Regions from separate parts of the Streptomyces sp. NPDC058157 genome, predicted to be linked through region 2. Evidence: predicted binding sites of a transcription regulator. Region 2 holds the regulator's gene; the other holds the start of a gene.
What was found. Region 2 encodes HrcA, which represses chaperone genes, less so after heat shock. Its sites were predicted from a motif close to TTNGCACTCNGNNNNNCNGAGTGCNAA; they were not measured.

Region 1: the regulator HrcA is predicted to act here: its motif matches at 2,224-2,250, upstream of groES (co-chaperone GroES).

The regions. Positions count from the first base shown of each region.
Region 1 is NZ_JBHVUQ010000102.1:7,888-11,251, forward strand. It holds gene groL (chaperonin GroEL) at 32-1,660, opposite strand; gene groES (co-chaperone GroES) at 1,772-2,080, opposite strand; gene ACFVXK_RS23805 (response regulator transcription factor) at 2,371-3,057, shown strand; gene ACFVXK_RS23810 (ATP-binding protein) at 3,060-3,364, shown strand, end outside.
Region 2 is NZ_JBHVUQ010000012.1:42,683-46,046, reverse strand. It holds gene ACFVXK_RS05380 (MBL fold metallo-hydrolase) at 1-590, opposite strand, end outside; gene hrcA (heat-inducible transcriptional repressor HrcA) at 772-1,788, shown strand; gene dnaJ (molecular chaperone DnaJ) at 1,789-2,925, shown strand; partial or broken gene ACFVXK_RS05365 (nitronate monooxygenase) at 3,073-3,364, shown strand, end outside.

The DNA of each region.
Region 1 (3,364 bases), on a different contig from region 2:
CAGCTAGTGCCGGCGCTCAGGGGCGCGGGCCTCAGTGGCTGTGGCCGTGACCGTGGCCGTGACCGGCGTCGGCCTCTTCCTCGGCCGGCTTCTCGACGACCAGGGTCTCGGTCGTGAGCAGCAGGGAGGCGATGGAGGCGGCGTTCTCCAGCGCGGAGCGGGTGACCTTGACCGGGTCGATGACGCCGGCCTTGACCAGGTCGCCGTACTCGCCGGAGGCGGCGTTGAAGCCGTTGCCCTTCTCCAGCTCCGCCACCTTCGAGGTGATGACGTAGCCCTCGAGGCCGGCGTTCTCGGCGATCCAGCGCAGCGGCTCGACGGCGGCGCGGCGGACGACCGACACGCCCGTGCCCTCGTCGCCGGTCAGGCCGAGGTTGCCCTCCAGGACCTTGACGGCGTGGACGAGCGCGGAGCCACCGCCGGAGACGATGCCCTCCTCGACCGCGGCGCGGGTCGCGGAGATGGCGTCCTCAAGGCGGTGCTTCTTCTCCTTGAGCTCCACCTCGGTGGCGGCGCCGACCTTGATGACGCAGACGCCGCCGGCGAGCTTCGCCAGGCGCTCCTGCAGCTTCTCGCGGTCCCAGTCGGAGTCCGTGGACTCGATCTCGGCCTTGATCTGGTTGACGCGGCCCGCGACGTCAGCGGCGTTGCCGCCACCGTCGACGATGGTCGTGTCGTCCTTGGAGATGGTCACGCGGCGCGCGGAACCGAGGACGTCCAGACCGGCCTGGTCGAGCTTGAGGCCGACCTCCTCGGCGATGACGGTGGCACCGGTGAGGGTGGCCATGTCCTGGAGCATCGCCTTGCGACGGTCGCCGAAGCCCGGGGCCTTGACGGCGACCGCGTTGAAGGTGCCGCGGATCTTGTTGACGACGAGGGTGGAGAGCGCCTCGCCCTCGACGTCCTCGGCGATGATCAGCAGCGGCTTGGAGCCACCCGCCTGGATGACCTTCTCCAGCAGCGGCAGGAGGTCCTGGATGGAGGAGATCTTGCCCTGGTTGATCAGGATGTACGGGTCGTCGAGGACGGCCTCCATACGCTCCTGGTCGGTGACCATGTACGGGGAGAGGTAGCCCTTGTCGAAGGCCATGCCCTCGGTGAACTCCAGCTCCAGGCCGAAGGCGTTGGACTCCTCGACGGTGATGACACCGTCCTTGCCGACCTTGTCCATCGCCTCGGCGATGAGCTCGCCGACCTGCGAGTCCTGCGCGGAGAGCGCGGCCACGGCGGCGATGTCCGACTTGTCCTCGATCGGGCGGGCGGTCGCGAGGAGCTCCTCGGACACGGCCTTGACCGCGGCGTCGATGCCCTTCTTCAGGGCGGCCGGGGAAGCGCCGGCGGCGACGTTGCGCAGACCCTCGCGGACGAGCGCCTGGGCGAGCACGGTGGCGGTGGTGGTGCCGTCACCCGCGATGTCGTTGGTCTTGGTCGCCACCTCCTTCACCAGCTGGGCGCCGAGGTTCTCGTACGGGTCGTCCAGCTCGACCTCGCGGGCGATGGTGACACCGTCGTTGGTGATGGTGGGGGCGCCGAACTTCTTGTCGATGACGACGTTGCGGCCCTTGGGGCCGATCGTCACCTTGACCGTGTCGGCAAGCTTGTTGACGCCGCGCTCGAGGGCGCGACGGGCGTCCTCGTCGAACTTCAGGATCTTCGCCATGGGAGCGGTTCAGCCCTCTCGAAAACTCGGGTTTAACGAACCGCGCCCCTCGCCGCCCGGCAATCAGCGGGGTGACCAGGGGCGCAGTTCAAAGCAATGCGTGAGAAGTGATTACTTCTCGACGATCGCGAGCACGTCGCGGGCCGAGAGGACGAGGTACTCCTCGCCGCTGTACTTCACTTCGGTGCCGCCGTACTTGCTGTACAGCACGATGTCGCCGACGGAGACGTCCAGCGGGAGACGCTGGCCGTCCTCGAAGCGGCCCGGGCCGACCGCGAGGACGACGCCCTCCTGGGGCTTCTCCTTCGCGGTGTCCGGGATGACCAGGCCGGAGGCCGTGGTCTGCTCGGCGTCGAGCGGCTGGACCACGATGCGGTCCTCAAGCGGCTTGATGGCAACCTTGGAGCTGGCGGTCGTCACGATCCGACCTCCCCCTTCGGAGATCCGGGGTTAACTGTCTGAGGTGGCGACCAGGTCGATCCGTCGTCGCGGGTGCCGGACCTGCCTGTCGCTGTGTTGGCACTCACCGGTGGCGAGTGCCAGGTGTGACACTATTCCGGCGATTAGCACTCGGTCAAGCGGAGTGCCAACACGGTCCGCCGGTTCCATGCATTCCGGCCGCGGCTGGACCCGTTTGGCCCAAACCCGGCCCCTGCCGCGCCCGGCCCCGCCCCGGGCCGGTCCGGTGCCCGGTGTGTGAGGGTGGACGGGTGCGCATCCTGGTCGTCGAAGACGAAGAGAACCTGGCCGAGTCCCTCCGGCAGGGCCTGTCCGCCGAGGGCCACCGCGTCGAGGTCGCCCACGACGGGCACCGGGGGCTGGAGCTGGCCCTCACCGGCGGCCCCTACGACGTCGTGCTGCTGGACCTCATGCTGCCCGGCCCCGGCGGCGCCGAGATCTGCGCCCGGATGCGCGCCCACGGAGACCCCACCCCCGTCCTGGTCCTCACCGCCAAGGACGGCGAGTACGACGAGGCCGAGGGCCTCGACGCCGGGGCCGACGACTACCTCACCAAGCCGTTCTCCTTCGTCGTGCTCGGCGCCCGCCTGCGCGCCCTCGCCCGCCGAGCCGCCGGCCCCGGCCCGGCGCCCGCCCTGCTCCGCGCCGGGGACCTCGTCCTCGACCCGCACGACCGCCGCTGCCGCCGCGGCGCGCAGGACATCGAACTCACCGCCCGCGAGCTCGGCGTGCTCGCCTGCCTGATGGAGCGCCCCGGCCGGGCCGTCGCCAAGCAGGACATCCTCGACGAGGTCTGGGACTCCCCCCACGGCATCGACCCCAACATCGTCGAGGTCTACGTCTCCTCCCTGCGCAAGAAGATCGACGCCCCCTTCGGCCGCCGCTCCATCCGCACCGTCCACGGCACCGGGTACCGCATGGCCCCCGACGGCGGCTGACGGTGGTCGGCAGCCTGCGCGCCCGGACCGCGCTCGCCGCCGCGCTCGCCATGGCCGCGGTCCTCGCCGGCGGCGGCCTGTGGCTGTACACCCTCATGCGCGGCAACCTCCTCGACAACACCACCGGCCGCACCGAGCTCGCCGCCCGGAAGGTCGCCGCGCAGGCCGACACCCGCACCCTCCCGCCCGGCGGCCGGCTGCCCGCGCCGGAGAACGGGGTCGACCTGGTCCTCGTACGCGACGCGCAGGGCCGCACCGTCGCGAGCACCGCCGCCGGCGGGGAGCCCCGCGACATCCCCCGCCTCGA
Region 2 (3,364 bases):
CACTGCCCCGGCACCGCGTCCGAGCCCGCCTGCGGCTCCCCGGACTCCTCGACCAGGTCCCCGCAGAACACCGTCTCCCGCTCGCCCGGCACGAACACCGCCAGGTCGTGTTCGGAGTGCGCGGGCCCCACGTTCGCCAGCAGCACCTGGACCCCGCCGAGCTCCAGCGTCCACTCGCCCGACACCAGGTGGCCGGGGGCCGTGAGCAGGTCGCAGGCCTCGGCGGCCTCGTCCTCCGACAGCCCCTGCGCCACCGCGCTCGCCCGGAGCTCCTCCCGGCCCCCGGGCGTCGCCAGCAGCCGGTCCAGACCCACCGCGCCGTAGAGCCGGGCGCCCGAGAAGGCCGGAGCGCCCAGCACGTGGTCGAAATGTCCGTGTGTGAATGCGATATGGGTCACGTGCCGGCCGGTCAGCCGCTCCGCCTCGGCGCGGATCGCCGCCCCCTCGCGCACGCTCGATCCGGGGTCGATCAGGAGCACCGAGTCGTCCCCCACCACCAGTCCCACCGTGCAGTCCCACACCGGGAGCCGTCGCCGGCCCACCCGCGCGGTCACCCGTTCCCAGCCCGCCTCTTCCCAACGTACGTCCATGCCGCGACGCTACCCTGGCGGGCCGCCCTTGCCCGCGGCGTACTACCCGGCCGTACACTGACCGGGGGATCTCTGGCACTCGGCCGAGCAGAGTGCCAACCGATCAAGACCGCAGGACCGCAACACGGACGACCGCCCGACCCGACCGCCCGACGACCGACCGCATCCGGAGGTGTGCGCGATGCTCAGTGAACGCAGACTCGAAGTGCTGCGCGCCATCGTCCAGGACTACGTCGGGACGGAGGAGCCCGTCGGCTCCAAGGCCCTCACCGAGCGGCACAAGCTGGGCGTCTCACCGGCCACCGTGCGCAACGACATGGCCGTGCTGGAGGAGGAGGGCTACATCGCCCAGCCCCACACCAGCGCCGGCCGGATCCCCACCGACAAGGGCTACCGCCTCTTCGTCGACAAGCTGGCCGGCGTCAAGCCGCTGTCGACCCCCGAGCGCCGGGCCATCCAGAACTTCCTCGACGGGGCCGTCGACCTCGACGACGTCGTCGGCCGCACGGTGCGGCTGCTCGCGCAGCTGACCCGCCAGGTCGCCGTCGTCCAGTACCCGTCGCTGACCCGCTCCACCGTCCGGCACGTCGAGCTGCTGTCGCTGGCCCCGGCCCGGCTGATGCTCGTGCTGATCACCGACACCGGACGGGTCGAGCAGCGCATGGTCGACACCCAGACCCCGTTCGGCGAGAACTCCCTCGCCGACCTGCGGGCACGGCTCAACAGCCGGGTCGTCGGCCGGCGTTTCACCGACGTCCCGAACCTGGTGCAGGACCTGCCGGAGTCGTTCGAGATCGACGACCGGGCCACCGTCAAGGCGGTGCTCGCGACCCTCCTCGAAACGCTGGCCGAGGAGGCGGAGGAGCGGCTGATGATCGGCGGCACCGCCAACCTCACTCGCTTCGGACATGACTTTCCCTTGACGATCAGGCCCGTCCTCGAAGCCCTCGAGGAGCACGTGGTGCTCCTCAAGCTGCTGGGCGAGGCCGGGGAGTCGGGGATGGCCGTACGGATCGGGCACGAGAACGCCTACGAGGGGCTCAACTCCACGTCGGTCGTGTCCGTCGGCTACGGTTCGGGCGGCGAAGCAGTCGCCAAACTCGGCGTGGTCGGACCGACCCGCATGGACTACCCCGGAACGATGGGAGCGGTACGCGCAGTGGCACGTTACGTCGGACAGATCCTGGCGGAGTCGTAAGTGGCCACGGACTACTACGCCGTACTCGGCGTGCGCCGCGACGCATCGCAGGACGAGATCAAGAAGGCCTTCCGCCGCCTCGCCCGTGAACTCCACCCGGACGTGAACCCGGACCCGAAGACGCAGGAGCGCTTCAAGGAGATCAACGCGGCCTACGAGGTCCTCTCGGACCCGCAGAAGAAGCAGGTCTACGACCTCGGCGGCGACCCGCTGTCCTCCTCGGGCGGCGGCGGGGCCGGCGGCTTCGGAGCGGGCGGCTTCGGCAACTTCTCCGACATCATGGACGCCTTCTTCGGCCAGTCCCAGCAGCGCGGCCCGCGCTCGCGGACCCGCCGCGGCCAGGACGCCATGATCCGCCTGGACCTGGAGCTGGACGAGGCCGCCTTCGGCACGACCAAGGAGATCCAGGTCGACACCGCCGTGGTGTGCGGCACCTGCTCCGGCGAGGGCGCCGCCCCCGGCACCTCCGCGCAGACCTGTGACATGTGCCGCGGCCGCGGTGAGGTCTCGCAGGTCACCCGGTCCTTCCTGGGCCAGGTCATGACCTCGCGCCCCTGCCCGCAGTGCCAGGGCTTCGGCACCGTGGTCCCGACCCCGTGCCCCGAGTGCGCGGGCGACGGCCGGGTCCGCTCCCGCCGCAGCCTGACGGTCAAGATCCCGGCCGGCGTCGAGAACGGCACCCGGATCCAGCTCGCGGGCGAGGGCGAGGTCGGCCCCGGCGGCGGCCCCGCCGGCGACCTCTACGTGGAGATCCACGAGCTGCCGCACCCGACCTTCCAGCGGCGCGGGGACGACCTGCACTGCACGGTCACCATCCCCATGACGGCGGCGGCCCTGGGCACCAAGTGCCCGCTGGAGACGCTGGACGGCATGGAGGAGATCGACATCCGGCCCGGCACCCAGTCCGGCCAGGCGATCCCGCTGCACGGGCGCGGCGTCACGCACCTGCGCGGCGGCGGCCGCGGCGACCTGATCGTCCACGTCGAGGTCACCACCCCCGGCAAGCTGGACGCCCAGCAGGAGGAGCTGCTGCGCCAGCTCGCCAAGCTGCGCGGCGAGGAGCGGCCCATGGGCCAGTTCGCGCCGGGCCAGCAGGGCCTGTTCAGCCGCCTGAAGGACGCGTTCAACGGCCGCTGACCGCTCGGCGGACGGACGGCCGCGAGAGCCCGGTACGGGAGACCCCGTACCGGGCTCTCGCCGTTCCCGGCCCCGCCGGGAAAGCGGACTATGCCAGGCGAATGCCATGATTCGGCGCCGTGACCCGGACATGGCACGATGCAGTCCATGTCCTCCGCACCGAACGGTCTCCACCCTTACCCGATCGTGCAGGCTCCCATGGCGGGCGGCGTCTCCGGCCCGCCCCTCGCCGCCGCCGTGTGCGAAGCGGGCGGGCTCGGCTTCCTGGCCGGCGGCTACAAGACCGCCGACGGCATGTACCAGGAGATCAAACAGACGCGCGGGCTCACGCGACGCCCCTTCGGCGTGAACCTCTTCCTGCCGCAGACCGGCTACGTCGACCCGGCCGCCGTCGAGGCCTACCGCGGGCAGCTGGCCGGGGAGGCGAGCTGGTACGAGG